DNA from 4 places in the Caballeronia sp. LZ035 genome. Region 2 is predicted to be linked to each of the others. Evidence: predicted binding sites of a transcription regulator. Region 2 holds the regulator's gene; each other region holds the start of a gene.
What was found. Region 2 encodes LexA, which represses DNA repair genes until DNA is damaged. Its sites were predicted from a motif close to ACTGTATNNNNATACAGT; they were not measured.

Region 1: the regulator LexA is predicted to act here: its motif matches at 1,631-1,648, upstream of dinB (DNA polymerase IV).
Region 3: the regulator LexA is predicted to act here: its motif matches at 3,022-3,039, upstream of recA (recombinase RecA).
Region 4: the regulator LexA is predicted to act here: its motif matches at 3,045-3,062, upstream of imuA (translesion DNA synthesis-associated protein ImuA).

The regions. Positions count from the first base shown of each region.
Region 1 is NZ_JARUXS010000004.1:536,041-541,717, forward strand. Features, by position in the region: gene hpnK (hopanoid biosynthesis-associated protein HpnK) at 1-603, shown strand, start outside; gene QCE88_RS32830 (lysylphosphatidylglycerol synthase domain-containing protein) at 600-1,595, shown strand; gene dinB (DNA polymerase IV) at 1,752-2,930, shown strand; gene QCE88_RS32840 (TauD/TfdA dioxygenase family protein) at 3,043-3,948, shown strand; gene QCE88_RS32845 (ABC transporter substrate-binding protein) at 3,992-5,014, shown strand; gene QCE88_RS32850 (ABC transporter ATP-binding protein) at 5,123-5,677, shown strand, end outside.
Region 2 is NZ_JARUXS010000001.1:1,711,087-1,716,763, forward strand. Features, by position in the region: gene nodI (nodulation factor ABC transporter ATP-binding protein NodI) at 1-450, opposite strand, end outside; gene QCE88_RS08085 (universal stress protein) at 810-1,319, shown strand; gene QCE88_RS08090 (DUF2939 domain-containing protein) at 1,328-1,930, opposite strand; gene QCE88_RS08095 (hypothetical protein) at 2,028-2,357, opposite strand; gene lexA (transcriptional repressor LexA) at 2,581-3,258, opposite strand; gene QCE88_RS08105 (sulfate ABC transporter substrate-binding protein) at 3,517-4,551, shown strand; gene cysT (sulfate ABC transporter permease subunit CysT) at 4,652-5,536, shown strand; gene cysW (sulfate ABC transporter permease subunit CysW) at 5,533-5,677, shown strand, end outside.
Region 3 is NZ_JARUXS010000001.1:804,345-810,021, forward strand. Features, by position in the region: gene QCE88_RS03825 (MFS transporter) at 1-289, opposite strand, end outside; gene QCE88_RS03830 (sensor histidine kinase N-terminal domain-containing protein) at 528-2,108, opposite strand; gene QCE88_RS03835 (response regulator transcription factor) at 2,114-2,848, opposite strand; gene recA (recombinase RecA) at 3,142-4,212, shown strand; gene recX (recombination regulator RecX) at 4,841-5,371, shown strand; gene QCE88_RS03850 (hypothetical protein) at 5,671-5,677, opposite strand, start outside.
Region 4 is NZ_JARUXS010000001.1:1,101,725-1,107,401, forward strand. Features, by position in the region: partial or broken gene QCE88_RS05155 (error-prone DNA polymerase) at 1-903, opposite strand, end outside; gene QCE88_RS05160 (DNA polymerase Y family protein) at 918-2,381, opposite strand; gene imuA (translesion DNA synthesis-associated protein ImuA) at 2,305-3,018, opposite strand; gene QCE88_RS05170 (hypothetical protein) at 3,527-3,883, shown strand; gene QCE88_RS05175 (SOS response-associated peptidase family protein) at 3,922-4,881, shown strand.

The sequences.
Region 1 (5,677 bases), on a different contig from region 2:
TTCGGCGATCGCATGGTGCGCGATGGCTGCCGCTTTTTTCTGCTGCCGCATGTGCGTGTGCAACTGGCCCGCGAAATCCGCGCGCAATTCGAAGCCTTTGCCGCCACGGGACTCGCGCTCGATCACGTGAACACGCACAAACACTTCCATCTGCATCCGACGGTGTTGTCGCTGATCCTCGACATCGGCCGCGCATTTGGCCTGCGGGCGATGCGCCTGCCGCGCGAACTGAACGGCTCGCGCCTGCTGGCGCCGTGGGCCGCGTGGATGAAAGCGCGTCTGCGGCGCGCAGGCGTGGCGCACAACGACTGGGTAGCGGGGATCAGCGCAACCGGGCGCATGGACGAAGCGACGCTCCTCGCCTTGCTCGACCACGCGCCGGAAGGTGTGCTGGAGATCTACAGCCACCCCGCCGCTGGCGACGATGCACCGGTCACGGCGACGATGCACGGCTATCGGCACGCGGACGAACTGGCGGCGCTGTGTTCTCCACGCGTCGCCCGGGCAATGGCGGCGACAGGCGCGAGGCGCGGCGGCTTCTCCGACGTTTTTGCAAACACCGGGCACGAGGCACGTGTCCGGCGATCCGGTCAGTGCGCATGATGGCCCTGCTCCGGCGCGTGGCGTGGCTGCGCTGGCCGCTCGCGATCGCGCTGCTGATCGCGCTTGCCCTGCACGAAGGCGTGTTCGCGGCGTTGTCGCTGATCGAGCGCACCGGGCCCATCCTGCTGTGGCTCCTGCCGCTGCATGCGCTGCCGCTGTTGCTCGATGCGCGTGCGTGGCAGTTGCTGCTGCGCGAGCGCGTGTCCCTGGGCACGCTCTGGCGGATCGCTACGGTGCGCGAAGCCGTCGGACGTCTGCTGCCGGTGCTGGGAATCGGCGGCGAACTGATCGGCATCAGGCTCGCGATGCGTCATACGAACGATCTCAGCGTGGTGAGCGCGTCGGTAATCGTCGAAACGCTGGTCACCATGGCCGTGCAGGTCATGCTTGCCTTGCTTGGCCTCGTGATCCTGTGTCTGCATCTGGACGGCGCAGGCAGTCTGCCGCGCGTGATGGCGTGGGGACTCGCGATGAGCCTGCCCATCGTGCTGTGCGCCTTCGCGGTCGCGCAACGCGGCGCGCCGTTTCATCGGCTCGAAGGCATGGCGCGCCGCTGGATCGGCGCTTCGCATGAACTCGTTGCAAGGCTGGACGGCCGGCGTCTGGATGGCGAGCTGCGTGCGCTGCTCGGCCAACCCGCGCTGTGCGCAAGAGCGTTCGCATGGCAGCTTGCGGGTTATGTGCTGGGCGCCGCCGAGATTTATGCGGGCTTCGGCATGCTCGGACATCCTGTGCCGATAGCCGGCGCGATCGCCATCGAAGCGCTGACGCAGTGCGTCCGTAATGCGGTGTTCATTCTTCCCGCCGGGCTCGGTGTGCAGGAAGCGGCGATCGTCGCTGTGTCCGCGTTGTTTGGCATCGATCGCGAGACGGCCTTGTCGCTCGCGCTGGTGCGGCGTGCGCGCGAGTTCGCGTGGGGCGGGTTGGCGTTGTTGCTGTTGCGGGTCGCCGGCGCGCGGACGGCGCCGCGGACAGCCGCCCGGAGCCGCTGAGCGGAGTTCCGACGGCGAGCGCTCTAGCGCAAATCACTGTATGAATGTACAGTAACGCCATCCCTCGTTCTCGCAGCGCCGCGCAACGCGCACTCCCATGTTCCATGCGTTGAAACCTGTCGTTGGCGCATCGGACGCGGCGCACCGGCCGCGCCGATGAACCCGCAAGCTCCGCATCCGGCGCCACGCCGCATCGCGCATCTCGACATGGATGCGTTCTTTGCATCGGTGGAGTTGCTGCGCTATCCCGAACTGCGCGGCATGGCGGTCGTGGTGGGCGGCGGCCGCAGCGCCACGCCGGAAACGCTTCCCGACGGCACGCGCCGCTTTCGCCGGCTGCGCGACTACGCGGGGCGGGGTGTCGTCACCACGTCCACGTATGAAGCGCGCAAGTTCGGCGTGTTTTCCGCGATGGGCATGATGAAGGCCGCGCAACTCGCGCCCGACGCCATCCTGCTGCCCACCGATTTCGAGTCGTATCGCCATTACTCGCGGCTCTTCAAGGCGGCCGTCGCCACTTTCACGTCGCAGATCGAGAATCGCGGCATCGACGAAATCTATATCGATGTTGGCGACCTGCCCGGCGAGCCCGCCGAGATCGGCCGTCGCATGAAGGATGCCGTGCACGAAGCCACCGGGCTGACGTGCTCCATCTGCATCGCGCCGAACAAGCTGCTCGCGAAGATCGGCTCCGAACTCGACAAGCCCGACGGCCTCACCATCCTGACGATGGACGACCTGCCCACCCGCATCTGGCCGCTCGCCGCGCGCAAGGTGAACGGCATCGGGCCGAAGGCGAACGAGCGTCTGGCGGCGCTCGGCATCCATACGGTGGGCGACATCGCTGCCGCGGATCCGGGCTTGCTGCAAACGCATTTCGGCGGCACCTACGCGGCGTGGCTCGCCCGCATTGCGCAGGGCGAGGACGACCGGCCCGTGGTCACCAGCTCCACGCCGAAGTCGATGAGTCGCGAAACCACCTTCGAACGCGATTTCCATCCGAAGCAGGACCGCGCGACGCTGTCCGCCGAGTTCACCGCCCTTTGCACGCGCGTCGCCGACGATCTCCAGCGCAAGGGTTATGTCGGCCGTACTGTGGGCATCAAGCTGCGTTTCGACGACTTTCGCACCGTCACGCGCGACCTGACCGTGCCGGTCGCCACGGCCGATCCCGTCGAGATTCGCCGCGCCGCGACCGAATGCCTGAAGCGCATCGTGCTGGAGCGGCGTATTCGTCTGCTCGGCGTGCGCGTCAGCGCGCTGGCGGGCCACGACGAGACCGCGCCCGTTGAACCCACGCAGGTGGAATTGCCGTTCGACGCCCCGGGCGAATGAGTCAACACTTCAGGCTTATGACGCGAGCAGATAAGCACATCGCAGATGCTTCGTTGTAGGGCGTCGTTCGGCACGCTAGATTATTCGCTTCCCTGAAGTGACCGATTCGACTGTGACGACCCTGACCGCTTCCCAAGACGCCGACATTCAAGCACCCGCTGCCGATCAACCCATCGAGATTCGTCCGTTCGATGCTCCGCTCGGCGCCGAAGTGCTTGGCCTCGATCTGTCGCGGCCGTTGTCCGCAGCCGATTTCGCACGGATCCATCGCGCGCACCTGGATCATCATGTACTCGTGTTCCGCGACCAGCGCATCACGCCGGACGAGCAGGTGGCATTCAGCAAGCGCTTCGGGCCGCTGCAGATCCACGTGCTGCATCAGTTCGGGCTCGCGGGCCATCCGGAAGTGCTGATCGTCTCGAACATCACCGAGAACGGCAAGCCGATCGGCCTGGGCGACGCCGGTCATTTCTGGCATTCGGACCTGTCGTACAAGGACACGCCGAGCCTCGGCTCGCTGCTGCATGCGCAGGAACTGCCGGCGGTCGGCGGCGACACGTTGTTCGCCAACCAGCATCTCGCATGGGACACCTTGCCCGCGCATCTGCAAAAAGCAGTGGAAGGGCGCGTCGCGGAGCATACCTATCTGGCCAAGTACGCCGAATTGCAGAAGCGCAGCCCATGGCGGCCGAATCTCTCGGCGGAGCAGATTGCCCAGGTCAAGCCGGTGGCGCATCCCATCGTGAGGACGCATCCGGAAACCAAGCGCCGCGCGCTGTTCGTGAGCGAGCACTTCACCACGCGCGTGATTGGCTTGCCGGAAGACGAAAGTCAGTCCCTGCTCGCCGAGCTCTTCGCGCACAGCACGCAGCCGGAGTTCATCTATCGCCATCAATGGCAGCCGCGCGACATGGTCTTCTGGGACAACCGCTCGGTGATGCACCTCGCGGCCGGCACGCCCGACGATCAGCGCCGCAAGCTGTATCGCACGACCATCGAAGGCGATGCGCCTTTCTGATCCGTCAGCCGCACACTAACGATTCAATCACGGGGTTTCATCGATGCAGTCTCGCAAAGGGAAGGGCGCGGCGCGCGCACTCGGTGCCGCGCTTGCGGTCGCGTTGGGCGTGACATCGGCGGGCGCACGGGCCGAGGGCACGCTGCGGGTCGCCGAGCAGTTCGGCGTCGTCTATCTGCTGCTCAACGTCGCACGCGACCAGAAGTTCATCGAGCAGGAGGGCAAGAAGGAAGGGCTCGATATCAAGGTCGAGTGGGCGAAGCTCTCGGGCGGCGCGAGCGTCAACGACGCGCTGCTGTCCGGTTCCGTCGATATCGCAGCGGCCGGCGTCGGTCCGCTGCTGACCATCTGGGACCGCACGCATGGCCGTCAGAATGTGAAGGGCGTGGCGTCCTTGGGCAATTTCCCGTATTACCTCGTGTCGAACGATCCGCGCGTGAAGACCATCGCCGACTTCACCGACAAGGACCGCATCGCCGTACCGGCGGTGGGCGTGTCGGTGCAATCGCGCGTGCTGCAATATGCCGCCGCGAAGACCTGGGGCGACAAGGCCTACGACCGTCTCGACAAATACACGCAAGCCGTACCGCACCCCGACGCCGCCGCTGCGGTCATCGCGGGCGGCACGGAGATCAATGCGCACTTCGGCAATCCGCCGTTCCAGCAACAGGAGCTCGCGGGCAATCCGAAGGCGCATATCGTGCTCAATTCCTACGATGTGCTCGGCGGCCCCAGTTCCGCAACCGTGCTTTATGCCACCGAGAAGTTTCGCAACGAGAACCCGAAGACGTATCGCGCGTTCGTCGCGGGTCTTGCCGACGCGGCGAACTTCATCACGCAACATCCGGAACAGGCCGCCGATATCTATCTGCGCGTGAATCAGGCACGGCTCGACCGTGATCTGCTGATCAAGGTCATCAAGGATCCGGCGGTGCAGTTCAAGGTGGCGCCGCAGAACACCTTCGGGCTTGCGCAGTTCATGCATCGGGTGGGCGTCATCAAGAACGAGCCGAAGTCGTGGCAGGACTACTTCTTCACGGATCCGGCGACGAAAAACGGCAGCTGAAACAGGCCGCGCGTTTATCGGCGGAGGTGGATTGGTTATGCGCAAAGATTGGTTCGCGCACGGCGCGCGCGCCGCTATCGTAAGCGTTTGCCTCTCCGCATATCGAACATGGCCGCCAACCCTCAGACGCTCTATTCACCGCCGCCCGAAGCGCACGCTTTGACGAGCGGCAAGCTGCTCAGCGTGGAGCACGTCTCGCTCGAATACCGCACGCCCGAGCGGATCGTGCGAGCCACGCACGACGTCAGTTTCGATGTCTACGGCGCGGACCGCTTCGTGCTGCTGGGCCCGTCGGGCTGCGGCAAGTCGACCTTGCTGAAGGCGGTTGCGGGTTTCATCGAGCCAGTGGCGGGCCGGATCGAGATCGGCGGAGAACGCGTGCGTGGGCCGGGTGCGGACCGCATCGTCGTGTTCCAGGAATTCGACCAGTTGCCGCCGTGGAAGACCGTCGTGCAGAACGTGGCCTTTCCGCTGCGCGCCGCGCGCAAGCTGGGACGCGCCGAAGCGCGTGAACGCGCGCTGCATTATCTCGACAAGGTCGGTCTCGCTCCCTTCGCCGACGCCTACCCGCATACGCTCTCGGGCGGCATGAAGCAGCGCGTCGCCATTGCGCGGGCGCTCGCAATGCAGCCGCGCGTCCTCCTGATGGACGAGCCGTTCGCC
Region 2 (5,677 bases):
GCCCGACAGTTCGCCGACACGCGCATCGGCCTTGCTCTCTAGCCGCGCGAATTCGAGCAGCGACGGCACGAGCGCGTCCATGCGCGCACCCTTCAGGCCGAAGTAGCGGCCGAACACGACGAGGTTTTCGCGGACGGTGAAATCGGGATCGAGATTGTCGAACTGCGGCACCACGCCCACACGCTCGCGAGCGAAGCGGGCACGCGCCGGAACGGGCTCGCCGAAGAGCCGTATCGAGCCGCTGTCCGGCGACGTGATGCCGAGCAGCATCTTGAGCGTCGTCGTCTTGCCGGCGCCGTTCGGGCCGAGCAGGCCGAAGCACTCGCCGGGACGCACGTCGAACGAAAGGCCGTCCACGACGGTGCGTGTGCCGTAGTGCTTCCTGACGTCACTGAACTCGATGGCGGGTGTGCCGGCACGCGCTGGCTGCTGCAATGTTTGATCAGTCATGCAATCGTGTTGCGGGAAAAATCGATGGGAAATCCAGCGGGCTAGTGTAATCCAATGCACCAGCGTGGCGCTCGGCGTGCCGTGGCAAGCGGCAAGGCCGTTTCGAAACCGTGCGTGCGTTGCGTGGTTTGTTCCGCCTGTATCGTTCGAGGCTTGTCTGGCAGGAATGTTGCACGGCTGGCACGACGCCAGCTTGCGTATACGGCGTACGCGTCCGGTTAGCGTTTTCCACCGTTGTGACGCTCTGAGCGACACACGATGATGAAGATGTGACACCACGGGAAATCGCATTGCCTTCACGTGCCCCATTCCGATCCGGAACGCCGGCGCGCAGGGCAACTCCGGCCAGGGAGGTCAAGATGGATAGCTATCGAAAAATCCTGCTGTGCTATGACGGCTCCAGAGAGGGTCGCAAGGCGCTGCGTCAGGGCGCGAATCTCGCGCTCGACCTGAAGGCGGAAACGCACATTCTGGCTGTCGTCGACATGCGATCGAGCATCGCACAGAGCGCCGGGCTGCTGACCGACATGGCCTGCGGCCGCTTCGAGGACGCCGCGCGCGACATCCTCCAGGAAGGCGTGGACTGGTTGCGCGAACGCGGCCTGGCGGCGCAGGGACATTTCGCGTTCGGTCATCCGATCGATGAAATCGCGGCGCTCGCCGATCAGCTGAACGTGGATCTGGTGGTCGTCGGGCATCGCTGCCGCAATGGACTCGCGCGCTGGTGGATGGGCGCGGGGAACACGCCGCTGCTCGACCGCGTGAAGTGCAGCATTCTGGTCGCCGTGTGTCAGGCGGGGGAATCGACCGAGGCGGAAGAAGACGCTGCCATGGCGGCCCGGCCCGCCAAGGCCGAAGCGGGCGCCTGAACGACGCTTCAGCCGTCCAGGTTCACCGCGACGAGCTTCCACGATACGAGGCCATCGCGGTGAAAAATGGCTGAGTAGCGGGCGTCGCCTGCGCCGTGCTGATAGGTCACGACGAAAGTGTTCAAGCCTTGATAGCCCGCTGTCGTGGCGGGCGGTTGGGGCGCCGCATCGGGCGCTGGGGCATTGTTGCCCGAAGCCGGCGCTCCCGATGAAACCGGCGGCTCGTTCGTTCCGGCCGGCGGCGGACGTTCGCCGGGTGTGCCGCGCGGCGGGATGCCGTTGAGAATGGCCGCGACACCGTCAGGCGTGGCGTAGGTATCCACCAGCGGACCGACCACCGCCGCGCCGATCATCGCCCCGATGATCGCCAGCGGATTGCCGCTCTTCTGAATGTCCACGCGCCGCGTGAGCAGGGCGGCAACCTGCTCCTTGAGGCTCGCGCGCAGCGCGGGGTAATCGACATATTGGTTGACCGTCTGCGCGTCGCGCGCATCGGCCGCGCGCTTGAGGCGATTCAATGCGATATACGGCGATGCGTAGAGATATCCCAGCAGTCCGATGACGATCAGGACGACGAGCGTGGTCAGGGTGAAGCGGGTAGTGCGGGACATGCGACGGAAGGGCCTCGTGCGGAACGTGAATTCCGATTGACCGCGCATGCGCCCGATAAATCCCGCGAACCGGAATTCAACGTCTGCCGAACCCCGCTTATGCGAGGATTCCGCCCGCCAGTCCGGCGCTTTCCTCGGCGATGCAGCGGTCGAGCATGCGCGACACTTCGTCGATCTTGCCGACCAGGATTACGCGGGATTGTCCACGATAAACGCGCACCGGCGCGCGTTCCGCCGCTTCCGCGTGCACGGTGCTGTTCAGCGACACCCGCGCAAAAGCAGGTTGACGCGACGGCAGTGCGGGCATGTCCGTCTCGAAGAGATCCGGCGTGGTTTCGGCGCGCGGCATGCCGCACGAAATCAGCGTGCGCAGATGACGCAGACGGCCGAATTGGCGGAAGGGCAACAAGCGGGCGAAACGTTCCATGGTGACTCTCCAGACGATAGGGCGCACAGCGGCGCGCCGTGAACGGTGGCCGTCATGCTGGTTTTTCGGTTGAACGCCCGAGTGAGCGTCGCTGCGGTTGGTGAGGTGATATTCCGCTTTGTCCAGGACATTTCTTGTCTCTTTGGGACAAGCGGGACATCAAAATTCCGAATCTTTTCCGAGTCTTGGCCTCATTGATCTCACCAACGCTTATGCGGGGACGTCAGAATTCGCCGGAACGAATCAGGCCGACCGCAATGCCTTCGAGCGCGAACTCGCCGCTGCCGGAGCGCACGAAAATGTTCTCGTAGTCCGGATTCTCGGCGATCAGCTCGACGCCATCGCGATGACGCTTCCAGCGCTTCACCGTCACGTCGTCGCCCAGACGCGCGACGACGATTTGCCCGTCCTTTGCTTCGGTGCGCTTCTGCACGGCGAGCAGGTCGCCGTCGAGAATGCCCGCGTCGCGCATGGACAGCCCGCGCACCTTCAGCAAGTAGTCCGGCTTGCTCGAAAACAGCGCCGGGTCACACGCGTAGTGCTGCGAGATGTGCTCCTGCGCGAGGATGGGACTACCGGCCGCAACCCGGCCGACGAGCGGCAGCGAGAGCTGCATGATGCTCGCATGCGGGAGCGTGAACTGATGCGGCATGTCTTCCAGCCGCTCGATGCGCGTTGCCTCGGCGAGCAGGCGAATGCCGCGCGACGAGCCCGCCGCGAGTTCGATCACGCCCTTGCGTGCGAGCGCCCTGAGATGTTCCTCGGCCGAATTGGCCGAACTGAAGCCGAGTTCGGCGGCGATCTCGGCGCGTGTGGGCGGGAAGCCCGTACGCTCGATCGCGCGCTGGATCAGCTCGAACACCTGCTGCTGCCGCGCGGTGAGTTTGGATGTCTTGTTCACTGGCTCGGACCCCTGGGGCACTGTATGGATGGACAGGTGACTGTATTTTTATACAGTATTCCGCGCTTTTCAAGCTTTACTTTAAGTTCGGCCTTGCAGGCCCCCGATACGCTCGATGCGCGGCCGGAGTGCCTTTCTACGCACAGGAATAAGCTTCTTAGCAGTTTTACGTATAAAAAAGTGAGAAACGATTATTTCTAATCATATAGACGCCTAGTTAGACTGATTCCGTCAATTCGATAAGACGGAGAACGGGGAATGCAAAGCTTGAAATGGGGATTGGGCCGGGGCGCGCGACGCCTGCTTGCGGCGGCGGCACTGACGGCTGCGGGCATCGGCATGGCGGCGTCAGCGAGCGCGGAGACATCGTTCTTGAACGTGTCCTACGATCCGACGCGCGAGCTCTATCAGGACTTCAATCAGGCCTTCGCGAAGAAGTGGAAGGCCGAGACGGGCGAGACCGTCACCTTCAAGCAGTCGCACGGCGGCTCCGGCGGTCAGGCCCGTGCGGTCCTCGACGGTCTGCAGGCCGACGTCGTTACCCTTGCGCTGGCGTATGACATCGACGCCCTGGCGAGCAAGGGGCTCGTCAACGCGGACTGGCAAAAGCGTCTGCCGGACAACGCCTCGCCGTACACCTCGACCATCGTGTTCCTGGTGCGCAAGGGCAATCCGAAGCACATCAAGGACTGGGACGATCTGGCGAAGCCGGGCGTGTCGATCGTCACGCCGAATCCGAAGACCTCGGGCGGCGCGCGCTGGAACTACCTTGCCGCGTGGGCGTATGCGCAGCACAAGCCGGGCGGCAACGAGCAGAGCGCGAAGGACTTCGTGACGAAGCTCTACAAGAACGCGGGCGTGCTCGATTCCGGCGCGCGCGGCGCAACGACGAGCTTCGTGCAGCGCGGCCAGGGCGACGTGCTGATCGCGTGGGAGAACGAGGCGTTCCTGTCGCTGAAGGAGTTCGGTCCGGAGAAGTTCGAGATCGTGGTGCCGTCGGTGAGCATCCTGGCGGAGCCGCCGGTCGCGGTGGTGGACAAGGTCGTCGACAAGCACGGCACGCGCAAGCTCGCCGAGGCGTATCTCAAGTATCTGTATAGCGACGAAGGCCAGCAGATCGCCGCGCGCAACTTCTATCGGCCGCGTTCGAAGACCGTGCCGGCCGACCTCACGAAGCAGTTTCCGAAGCTGAAGCTCTACACCATCGACGACACGTTCGGCGGCTGGGCCAAGGCGCAGAAGACGCACTTTGCCGATGGCGGCGTGTTCGACTCGATCTACCAGCCGCAGTAAGGACAGGTCACGACGACGCGGCGCACCCATGACGCCGCGCGTCGTTCAGGCAGTACCCCGGCAGTACGCGCCTCCCCCGGCGCAAAAGGAAGACTCAAGGATGACGACCTTCACATTCAGGAAACCGAGCGCGTTGCCCGGTTTCGGCCTGACCCTCGGCATCACGCTGGCTTATCTGAGCCTCGTGGTGCTGATTCCGCTTGCGGCCACCTTCGCGAAGACCGCGACGCTCGACTGGGCCCAGTTCGTCCGCGCGGTGACCTCGCCGCGCGTGCTGGCCTCGTACCGGCTGACGTTCAGCGCGGCCCTCGGCGGCGCGCTCATCAACGCCGTGTTCGGCTTTCTCGTCGCGTGGGTGCTGGTGCGCTACACGTTCCCGTTCAAGCGCATCGTCGATGCGATGGTCGACCTGCCGTTCGCGCTGCCCACGTCGGTCGCGGGCATCTCGCTCGCCGCGGTCTATGCGAGCAACGGCTGGGTGGGCCAGTATCTCGCGCCGCTCGGCATCAAGGTCGCGTTTACGCCGCTCGGCGTGCTGGTCGCGCTGACGTTCATCGGCCTGCCGTTCGTCGTGCGCACGGTGCAGCCGGTGCTGGAGGACTTCGAGCGCGAGCAGGAAGAAGCCGCCGCATGCCTTGGCGCGTCGCGCTGGCTGACGTTCCGCCGGGTGGTGCTGCCGTCGCTGTTGCCCGCCTTGCTGACGGGCTTCGCGCTGGCGTTCGCGCGTGCGCTCGGCGAATACGGCTCGGTCATTTTCATCGCCGGCAACGTGCCGATGAAGTCCGAGATCACCTCGCTGCTCATCATCACCAAGCTCGAACAGTACGACTATGCCGGCGCCACCGCACTCGCCGTCGTGATGCTGTGCGTGTCCTTCCTGATGCTGCTGCTCATCAACACCTTGCAGTGGTTCCTGCAACGGCGCACCAGCAAGACCGGAGCCGCGCCCGCACGAGTGTCCCAGGCGGCGGGAGAACCGGCATGAGCAAGGTCCTGCCATTGCAAACCTCGTCGCAGCGCGACACGCACACGCTCAATCCCGTCACCGAACCGCGCGCGGTGCGCTGGCTGCTGACGGGCATCGCGCTCGCGTTCCTGGCGTTCTTTCTCGTCGTGCCGCTCGCGG
Region 3 (5,677 bases), 910 kb from region 2:
TCGTCACGAGAAACGTGTACTTGCGCCCGACCATGTCGCCGAGTCGTCCGAACACGATCGCGCCGAACGGACGCACTGCGAAGCCCGCCGCGAAGCCGAGGAGGGTGAAGATGAAGCCGGCCGTCGGGTTCACGCCCGAGAAGAAGGTCTTGCTGATGTAGACGGCGAGCGAGCCCGCCAGATAGAAGTCGTACCACTCGAACACCGTCCCGAGCGACGAAGCGAAGATGACCTTCTTTTCCTCCGCCGTCATCGGTGCGTGCGAAACGCGCCCCTCAACCGTAGCCATGTACCGCCTCCTGTCCTGATTTGAATTTTTCGGATACGTCGGTCCGCGACCTGGCGGCTCCGGTGCAACGATTATTGGAACGAAAACTTACGGCGTTCTGACGCGGGCTCGTCAGGCCCGAAGTGGGCTCGTGTGGATCGCATGCGACGATCTGACAGGATCACGACTCGAACGCCAGTTTAACTGCGCTCTATTTCACGCTTTGCACGTTTGAATACGGGAATTCCGAAACCGACTTTCAGGGTTTGTCCCGGGCAGGATAAACCCGCTGAAGACTGACCCGCACGAGGGTTCCGGCCAGCCGGGGGCTGTCCTGGTACACATGGTCCTCGATAGTGAGCGTGCCGCCATGCATCGTCGCGATCTCCTTGACGATCGCAAGCCCCAGCCCGCTGCCGTCGCCTTCACGCCCGAGAATCCGGTAGAAGCGCTCCACCACGCGCCCGCGCTCCGCTGCCGGAATGCCCAGCCCCGAGTCTTCCACTTCGAGATGCACGAGGTCGAGGTCGTCGTCGGCGGTCCGCACGCGCACGGTGATGCGCCCGCCCGCGGGCGTGTAGCGGATCGCGTTGTCGATCAGGTTCGAGAGCATCTCCCGCAGCATCACGACGTTGCCTTCCACCTCCACCGGATGAGGCGGCTCCTCGAAGCCCAGGTCCATCTGCTTGGCGAGCGCGGGCTGCACCCAGTCGCGCACCGCGAGCCGCGCGAGCGTCGTCAGCTCGATGCGCGAGAAAATGCCGCCCGCCGCGCGATTCTCGGCGCGCGCCAGCGCCAGCAGTTGCGTCACGAGGCGGGCGGCATGTTCGGAGCTCGTCGCGATCTGTTCCAGCGAGCGCTGCACTTCCGCCGACACCTCCTGCCGCATCGCGAATTCGGCCTGCATGCGCAAGCCCGCGAGCGGCGTCTTCATCTGATGCGCGGCATCGGCGATGAAACGCTTCTGGAACTCCATGTTCTGTTCGAGCCGCGTGAGCAGGTCGTTGAACGAGGCGACCAGCGGCGCGATTTCCGGCGGGGCGCGGTCCGCGTCCAGCGGCGAGAGATCGTCCGGACGGCGCGCCCGGATGTTCGATTGCAGCGCATGCAGCGGCGCGAGCCCGCGCGACAGTCCGAACCACACCAGGATGATCGCGAGCGGCAGGATCACGAACTGCGGCAGGATCACGCCCTTGATGATGTCGTTGGCGAGCTGGCTGCGCTTGTCGAGCGTCTCGGCGACCTGCACGAGCACCGGCTGGGTGCTGGCCGGATCGCGTCCGGGCGCGAGTCCGGGCAGATCGACCGTCGTGTAGGCGACGCGGATGTCGTTGCCGCGCAGCACGTCGTCGCGGAATTCGACGATGCCGGGCTGCGGCCGGTCGTCGTCGTGCGGCAGCGGCATGTCCCGGTCGCCGCCGACCAGCTCGCCGCGCGTGCCGAGCACCTGGAAGAACACGCTGTCGACGTTGTCGGCGCGCAGGAAATCGCGAGTGGCGTCGGGCAGGCGCAGCTCCGCGACGCCGTTGACCGGCTGGATCTGCCGCGCCAGCACGTAGGCGTCGGCTTCGAGCGCGCGGTCGAAGGGCCCGTTGGCGATCGATTTGGCGACGAGATAGGTCACCGCGATGCTCATCGGCCAGAGCAGCAGCAGCGGCGCCAGCATCCAGTCGAGAATTTCGCCGAAGAGGGAGCGCGGATGCGCGTGCGTATCGGGCTCGAGTTCGTCGGGCGGCGCGAACGGGTTGGCGTAGCGCGCGTCGCGCAGGGTGTCGGAGTCGGCGGAGGCGTCAGCGGAAGACTTCGGCGCGCGCGATTCAGTGGAAGCCGACGACGCCATGCCGCCTACTTGTAGTGATGGCTGGCGGGCAGCGGGTCGGCCGGCGGCTGCGGGCCCGCGCCATTCGACGACGCGCCCGCTTTCTCCAGCGTGTAACCGAGCCCGCGTACCGTGATGATCTTTGCGCCGCTCGGCTCGATCTTCTTGCGCAGCCGGTGCACGTAGACTTCGATGGCGTTGTTGCTGACTTCCTCGCCCCACTCGCACAGGTGATTGACGAGCTGTTCCTTCGACACGAGCCGGCCACTTCGCTGCAACAGCACTTCGAGCACGCCGAGTTCGCGCGCGGACAAGTCGATGACCTGCTCGCCGATCGTCGCGATGCGTCCGACCTGGTCGAAGCAGAGCGAGCCGTGCTTCACGACCGTCGGGCCGCCGCCCGCGCCGCGCCGCGTCAGCGCCCGCACGCGCGCTTCGAGCTCGTTGAGCGCGAAGGGCTTGGCCATATAGTCATCCGCGCCGAGGTCGAGTCCCTTCACGCGTTCGTCGACGCTGTCGGCGGCGGTGAGGATCAGCACGGGCATCTGCGAATTGCGTGCGCGCAGGCGGCGCAGCACCTCCAGGCCGGACATCAGCGGTAGTCCGAGATCGAGGATCAGGAGGTCGAAAGTCTGTAGCGAAAGGGCCGTATCCGCCTCGACGCCGTGCTTCACATGGTCGACGGCGTAGCCCGATTGGCGGAGTGATCGGACGAGACCGTCCGCGAGTATGCTGTCGTCTTCGGCAATGAGGATTCGCATCGTCGTGTGCGCCTTGGTACGCCCCATGCGCGGCGAAGCGCAGCGGCATTGCCGGCACCGAATGTCGCCCGGCGCGGCGGTCTCCAGGTGGTTCGCGGTTCTTGCGCAGGGGTGTGCAACTTGCATGACGCGGAAAAAAAGCTGCGTCGCGCTGCTACCCGCTTGCAAAAACTACTGTTTTTTTATACAGTGTCTGCGTGCGTGTGAAAAGGCCTTTCGAGAAGCTCGTTCGAGCAGCGGGAAGGCCCATGAACACTGCCTCAGACGCCGTTCATCATAGCAAAGGACGATTCATGGAAGAAAGCAAGAAAGGCCCGGCTGGAATGACTGCGGAGAAGAGCAAGGCCCTGGCCGCCGCGCTCTCGCAGATCGAAAAGCAATTCGGCAAAGGGTCGATCATGCGGCTCGGCGCAGGTGAGGCGGTCGAAGACATTCAGGTAGTGTCCACCGGTTCGCTCGGTCTGGACATCGCGCTCGGCGTCGGCGGTTTGCCGCGTGGCCGTGTGGTGGAAATCTACGGTCCGGAGTCGTCGGGCAAGACCACGCTCACGCTGCAGGTCGTTGCCGAAATGCAGAAGCTCGGCGGCACGGCGGCCTTCATCGACGCGGAACACGCGCTCGACGTGCAATACGCAGGCAAGCTCGGCGTGAACGTGCCGGAACTGCTGATCTCGCAGCCGGACACGGGCGAGCAGGCGCTCGAAATCGCGGACGCGCTGGTGCGCTCGGGTTCCATCGACATGATCGTCATCGACTCCGTGGCGGCGCTCGTGCCGAAGGCGGAAATCGAAGGCGAAATGGGCGACTCGCTGCCGGGCCTCCAGGCGCGTCTGATGTCGCAGGCGCTACGCAAGCTCACCGGCACCATCAAGCGCACGAACTGCCTCGTCATCTTCATCAACCAGATCCGCATGAAGATCGGCGTGATGTTCGGCAATCCGGAAACCACCACCGGCGGCAATGCGCTGAAGTTCTACTCGTCGGTGCGTCTGGATATCCGCCGCATTGGCTCGATCAAGAAGAACGACGAAGTCATCGGTAATGAAACGCGCGTGAAGGTCGTGAAGAACAAGGTCGCGCCGCCGTTCCGCGAAGCCATCTTCGACATCCTGTACGGCGAAGGCATCTCGCGTCAGGGCGAAATCATCGATCTTGGCGTGCAGGCCAAGCTGGTCGACAAGGCCGGCGCCTGGTACAGCTACAACGGCGACCGCATTGGCCAGGGCAAGGACAACGCGCGTGAATTCCTGCGCGAGAATCCGGACATCGCGCGCGAGATCGAGAACAAGATCCGCGAATCGCTGGGCGTGGCCGCGATGGGTGAAGCGGTCGTCGCCAAGGCCGTAGTGGCCGACGAAGAATAAGCGTCGAGCCTGAAGGACGATGCTCAGGCGCCGGCCCGGTTCGAAGACGAATTCGAAGGCGGATTCGAAGGCTGATCCAGAGGCTGATTCAGAGGCTGATTCGCAGCCCGGTCCGGCGGATGAGGCAACCGAAGAGGGTTGCGCATTCGTCGATCGCTACGAAAGAAGCAGCGAACGAAGCAGCGAGCGGCGCGGAGGCACGTCCAAAGGCGCATTCCCACGCGGTGACAAGAAACGCGCCGACGCGAAGAAGTCTTTCGCGTCGGCGCGTCGCGTTTCCGGGGCAAGCTTCGGCGGTCGGGCGGACGAGCCAGCTCCGGCGTCGGATATGGCGCGTGCATCGTCCGCATCGCCCGCTTCCGACGCTCAATCCGATGCAACCAGCGCAAGCCCTCGCTCAACGCGTCTTGCACATGCTCGCGCCCTGCTGAAGCACGCTACCGAGCAGCCCCAAGCCCCGCGCGCCGAACGTACATCGGCCTCCGCCGAGCCCACGTCCGCGCCTGCGTTCCGGGTCGCTCAGCCAGCCCCTCCATCATTCGCAGATCCCTTCGACGACGCCGACCCATTCGAGCCATTCGAGCAATGCGCGCCGGGTGAAGCACCTTTGGCGGTGGCGGAAGAAGCGGTGTTCACCCGCACGAGCCAGCGCACACGCAAGACTTCGGTTGCCGAGGCGAACGACCCGAGGCGTCCACAGCGCTCCTTGAAGGGGCGGGCGCTCGCGGCGCTGTCGCGTCGCGAATATAGCCGGGCCGAATTGTCGCGAAAATTGAGTCCCTACGTCGGCGAAGCCGATTCCCTCGACGCCGTGCTGGACGAACTGGAGCGCGACGGCTGGCTGTCGAACGAACGCTTCGTGGAGAGCGTCGTGCATCGGCGGGCCGCGCGCATGGGCGGCAGCCGGATCATCGGCGAGTTGAAGCGCCATGCGGTCGGCGAGTCGCTCATCAGCGCGACCGCCGACAAACTCGCGCAAACCGAGACCACTCGCGCTCGGGACGTCTGGGAGAAGAAGTACGGCACGTTGCCGGAGACGCCCGCCGAACGCGCCAAACAAGCGCGCTTCCTGGCGGCGCGAGGTTTCTCCGGCGGCACGATCGGCAAGATCCTGAAGGGCGGCGACGAGGACTGGAGCGAAGAGATCGTCGACGACTGAGCACAGTCGCCCGAACGTGCATCACGCGACGTGCTCCAGCGCTTGACCCAGCGCCTGACCCAGCGCATGCCTCAGCGCCTGACCTAGCGCACGCCTCAGCGCCTGCCCCAGCGCCTGACCCAGCGCATGCCTCAGCGCCTGACCTAGCGCACGCCTCAGCGCCTGACCCAGCGCATGCCTCAGCGCCTGCCCCAGCGCATGCCTCAGCGCCTGACCCGGCCCATGCCCCAGCGCCTGACCCAGCGCACGCCTCAGCGCCTGACCCAGCGCATGCCTCAGCGCCTGACCCGGCCCATGCCCTAGCGC
Region 4 (5,677 bases), 610 kb from region 2:
AATGTAGGTTTCCTGCCGCAAATACGCTTCGTGCGTAAAACCCTCCGGTACGAGCTCGTCAGGATATTCGTAGCGCAGTTCGTCCAACGAGAACGTGCAGCGCTCGCAGATGTTGAGCGTTTGAGCCACTGCATGGGCTGGATATAAGTTGCTGATCCTTAAGCGTGAGCGAAGGTGTTGCTCCGCGTTGGGCGCAAGATCGTAACCGCATTCGGCAACGGGCTTGCCGACGCGGATCGCCGTCATCGTGTCTTGCAGCGGTTTGCGGGAGCGCACATGCATGACCACATTGCCCAGCGCGACCACCGGCACCCGGTGTTGCTCCGCGACGTACTCGACGCTACCGCGGTGAATGTCATCCATCGCGCGTTGATGCAGGATCAGGCCGACCCAGCCGCGCGACGGAAACGTCTCGTTGAGCCATTCAACCTGCGCGGAGAGTGCCTCTTCCTTCGCCGGAAAATCCGGCACGAGGATCGCCAGACAATCGGGCATGCCACGCAAGTGTGCGTATTCCTTGTCGGGCTTCGACAGATCGTGCGGCGTGAGCAGGTACGTGCCTTTCGTTGCGCGCATGCGCCCGAGCGTGATCAGCTCGGACAGGTTGCCGTAGCCGTTACGGTTCTGTGCAAGCAGGATAAGGCCGAATGCCGGACGCTTGTCGGCGTGGGCGAGTCGAAAGTAGGAGCCAATGATGAGCGGCAGCTTTTCTTCCTTGGCCTGCACGTGTGCGCGCACGACGCCGGCGAGTGAACACTCGTCCGTGATCGCAAGGCCCGAATAGCCGAGTTGCGACGCACGCAGCACCAGCTCTTCGCCGTGCGATGCGCCATGCAGAAACGAGAAGTTCGTGAACGCGAAAAGCTCCGCGTAGTCAGGAAGCGTTGACGAGAAGAGATCCACGGCAACACCACCGATTATCCAAACAGCCCGTGAAGGAACCAGCGGACTTCTTCCGTCTTCACGCTCGGTCGTTCACGGTAGATCCAGTAGCAGCTTTTATCCGAGGCCTCGGCGACATAGTAGTCGCGCGACACCAGTTCACCGTCGTGCCACCCGGCCTCAATGCGCTCGCCCGTCGAGACGAGTTTGAGCGGGGACCCGTAGAACGGTCGGTGATGCTTGATCATTAGCCGCACGGGCGCGTCAAGCAGCCACGTCGGCCGTGGAAGTTCGGCCGGAGGAGGGCATGTTTTCGTTGCCGTCTGCACTGGCACCCATTGATTCGCATGTTCGGGACGATGATCCGAAGTCGGTGCGGGTCGCAGGACGTTCTCGGCCCCCAGGCGCGCGACCAACAGTTCGAGCAAGCGATTGTGATCTTGAGCCGATCCGCCGGGCTCAGGGAAAAGCGAGTCGCTCGGCGGCTCCGCCGGCTCCACTTTCGATGCTGTCAGGCGCAGGGCGATAACGGCTGCCTCAAGTTCGATACGGCCGAGCCGTTCCTTCAACAGACGAACGAGATGCTCTTCCTGCCATGTCGGCTCGGCAAGCGCAATATCGATCGTCGTCGGCTCGATCGCCTGACGGCCGCGTTCATGTTCGAGCGTGATCGTCGCTTGCGTGAGCGCGAGCTGCTGCGCGCTCAACCAACCGCACAACTGCACAATCAGCCGTCGCGCGGAAAACAGAACCGCTTCCGCATGCTCGACGCGATCCGGCAACTCGGTGCGTGCGCTGAACGAAGGCGGCAGCTCCAGCCACTCGTAGAGTTCCGGTGACAGGCCATAGGCGCGGTCAAGCGAATCCAGTAAATCCACACCGCACCTCTTTTTAAGTCCTGCCCGTGGCAGGCGGCGAACATCGTTGAGCACTTGGCAACCAAGGCCGTTGAACCATTCCCCAAAAGACCGAACTTCGGGGACCACCATGAACGGAAGCTCCCCGAGACTGCGTTCAAGCGAGGCCATTTTGAGGACCCGCCGGCGGCCGCGTTTGGCGAGAAGCCACGCGCCTTGGCCCGTAGGCGCGACGCTCATGCGGGCGGTCACGCCGACCGTGTTGACCGTCTCTCGGATCTGTCGGCAAACGTGTCGGATGCCGCCGAACAGACGCAGACTTGCGGTCACGTCCACGACAATCGTTTCTTCTTCCCGCACCGCTACCTGAGGCGAAAAACGCAGCAGCGCGAACGCGACTTCGCGTTGCACATCAAGCTCGCGCGTGGGGCTGCGGTCGTACATCAACGCATCCACCGCGAGCGTCGTGACGCCACCGCGCTTCATGCCTACCATTACCCCTGCCTCTCTTGCCACCTGATCAAGCACGATGACTTTGTCACGTTCGAGCACCACACAGCCGTGTTCAGCCCGAGGTGAGTACCTCGGCCGAAACACCTCCAGCGAGAGCCGGGGCAGGAAGATGGCGACGAACACGGCCATGAGGGCTGAGCAGAATCGGTGAAGGTTGAAGGTGGATGGAGAGTTGATCGGTGCGCGTCGGTCCTCGTCTCTTGATCACGTCGACGAAGATTCCGCCATCGGCTGGCCGAACCCCGAGCCGTAACGTTGCAGGCGATGAATCCTGGGCGGTGGCGAGCGGTCTGACCAGAATCAACAGGGTTTCCGTTGCTTGCGCCGCCAGATGCAAACGCCGCAGTGCTTCAGACCGGATATGGTGTTGCCAGACGAGCAGTGCACCGCAACTTCGGGCGTTCAGCACGCGCTCGGCGCACCACAGGGCGTCCGCTGTCTTGGGCGCGCGCAACATCATGAGCTTGTCCAGCGGTACGCCCAGATAGGCGAACGCCAGGCTGTTCGGTATATGCGGCGCCTGTAACAGGGCGACAGGCCGCTTGCTTGAGGCGACGAGTGCAGGGTTGAGCAAGCGCATCTCCCCGATGCCCGGCTGTTGCACCAGTAGTTCCACCAGCGCTCCAACCGGCCAACCACCGCCGGGCAATTCCGCCGACAGCGCGGCGTAGCCGGTATCGATGGTTTTGCCATAGGCACGCGCGAGCTGAGACCCACGCCAAAGCGCCGGGTGAATCGACTCGATGTGTATAGGCAAAGCGGCCATGATCGGTAATAGAGGGGCGCGAAACCACTGTATAAATGTACAGTGTCGAGTGTAGCGCAGAAATCGGTGCAGTGATCTGCACCTTTTTATGTAGCCGCAGAAACTTGACCCCTATGCTTGCTCCGAGACACCGACGCCCGAGGTCGCCGACCTCGTCGCCAGGCTGTGCGAGACGTCTGGCCATGTGACGATTGCCGAGGCTGTTGCCTATGCAAATGTCGGCGAGCCTTATTTGCAAGAGAATGGCTGAGGCGTCGGGACAGGGTCACCCGACGAGTTCAAACCTTGGTCGGGCTGAAGACACTGTGGGACCGCCTCTACTACGCCTGACGGAATTGATCGCACGGTGGAGCGGAGTCGCCTGCAGCGCGCCGTCGATCTAGGTCGTTGAAAGTGCGCAAGCCGACCGCACTTGCGTACAGGCGGGCAGTCGAAACGGCTGATTTCGCGAGGTGGCGAACGGAGCCGATGAAGGCGGCTAGTATGTTAAGAACACACGAGGAGCGCAATGGATCTACCCGATATTGACGAGCTGAATGGCGCGCGGGCCGACCTCTTGTGCTTTCTGGTGGCAACGCTTGCTGCCTCGCATGCGCTGACACAGGAGTGGCGGGTGGATCACGTCGTGGATAGCTGCCGCATTTGGCTTAAGCGAAACCTCGTTACGATGAGCTGGCCGGAGCGCGTGCGCATCGGACAATTGGCCCTCAACATTGCCCGCCGTGATTTGAAGAGCGCAGGGATCGCCCTTCGTCAATCCGATGTGCCAGTGCTCTTCACTGGCGACATGGGGTTAAACCATGCGAGCACGGTGGTCCAGAAGATGATGAAGCTGTGCCGCGAAGCAACCGGCACGGCAACATAGACGATCAGGCGAACAGCTGAACCTTACAGGAGGCGGCAGTGTGCTACTCGGCGCAGATCCAGGCGGACTATCGACGCTACGTGAAGATGTTTGGCGCACAGATGGATATTCGCGAGTTCGCGCGCCTGTTCTGGGAACGCGCCGAAGGCAGCAAAGCCAAGATCCCGAAAGCGATGGAGGATGCATTTCTTCATCCAGATAACGACGACGAACGCCAGATCAAGGAATTCATCGATCGTTTCAACACCGGGCAGGCGAACACGATCGAACAGGATGTTTTCAAGCAGCGCACCCGCCTCGCCGATGCCGAGCGTGCGTTACAGACCAAGGTCACGAAAGCGGCGACAGAAAGCCGCCGTATCGCCACCGATAAGATCGATTCCGCTCTTCGTCGGCTCGACGACCTGCGACGTACAACACCTAAGGATCGCGACGCCCGAATCTTTCCCGGACACTATGCGCCGGTGCTGATCATCGAAGACGGGCAGTACGTGGTGAAGCCGATGCGCTATCAATGTCGTATCGCGGGCAAGCCCGGGAACTACGATCGGCGCTTCCCCGGCACGTATAACGCTCGTCGGGATAATCTTGAAGGGTTCTGGAAGCCATGCTTTGGCCATACGCACGGCATCATGCTGGTCGACGTGTTCTATGAAAACGTCAGCAAGGCCAAGATGGAAGGCACGCTCCTGGAATCGCATGAGCAGGACGAAAATGTTGTCCTGGAATTCCGTCCGAACAACGGCCAGTTGATGCACGTCGCCTGCCTTTGGTCGCGATGGACTGCGCCTGGGGAGCCTGATTTACTCTCCTTCGCCGCGATCACAGATGAACCGCCGCCTGAGGTCGAAGCGGCCGGCCATGACCGTTGTATCGTCCCAATCAAGGCGGAAAACATCGAGGCATGGTTGAGCCCAGGCAGATCCGATCTCGAACCCATGTATGCCATTCTTGATGATCGGGATCGACCGTATTACGAGCATCGACTCGCCGCTTGAATCTTGCAAATGCGGAGTCAACTTACTCGTGGAACTGCTTCAAGATAAACGATGACACGACGGCGCATACCTACCACATCATAGATAGTGCCTCGTACGCCCGCTCCGGTATTTGCGCAAGTCGGAACGGAGCGGATATCGCACATCACAGACGGTCACTTCGGTGGCTTGAAGGTGCTGTCCGAGAGCAAATTCCTGGTTGTTCAGTCCTCTCGATTTCCCGGGCACCTTGGAGAGGACGTAGCTTGCAATGAGACCTTGTCGGCAGGTTGTTCGATTGGCAGTGACGCCAATCGTTTGACCGTGACTATGGCCGTTTCCGAATAACGAGTGGCGGCTTATATGACTGCCAGCACGCGGCAACCAGCGTCTGCTAGTGGTGCCGGCTGCGACTCGCTGTCGTGGACCCAGGTCGGCCGCGCAGTGCCGTTGGAGCGTCAACTTGCAAGACTTCCGGCTAGTTCGCCGCAAATCTTCTCCACTCTACAAACGCAGCTTTCCGCCTGGAACACCTGCACCTTGCCTGCAACACCAAACCTTATAAATCAGCGCACAGGAAAAGCATTGGAGGTTTGCAGGTGTTCCAGGTCGTGGTTCCCACACCGAAGCGTGTTGGAAGACTAGCGCTCATGGCTTACTCGAGCACTCCCCGTCGGCGACTGGACGTCAATCAACCGGTAGACCCTTCCTAGCAGTCTAACCGCGTAGGTCGTTCCGAGTTTCTTGGTCCGGACATTCAATGTGAGAGGCCTGCTCCTGAGTTGGTTGATATGGAATCAGAAAGAGACCGCTGTAC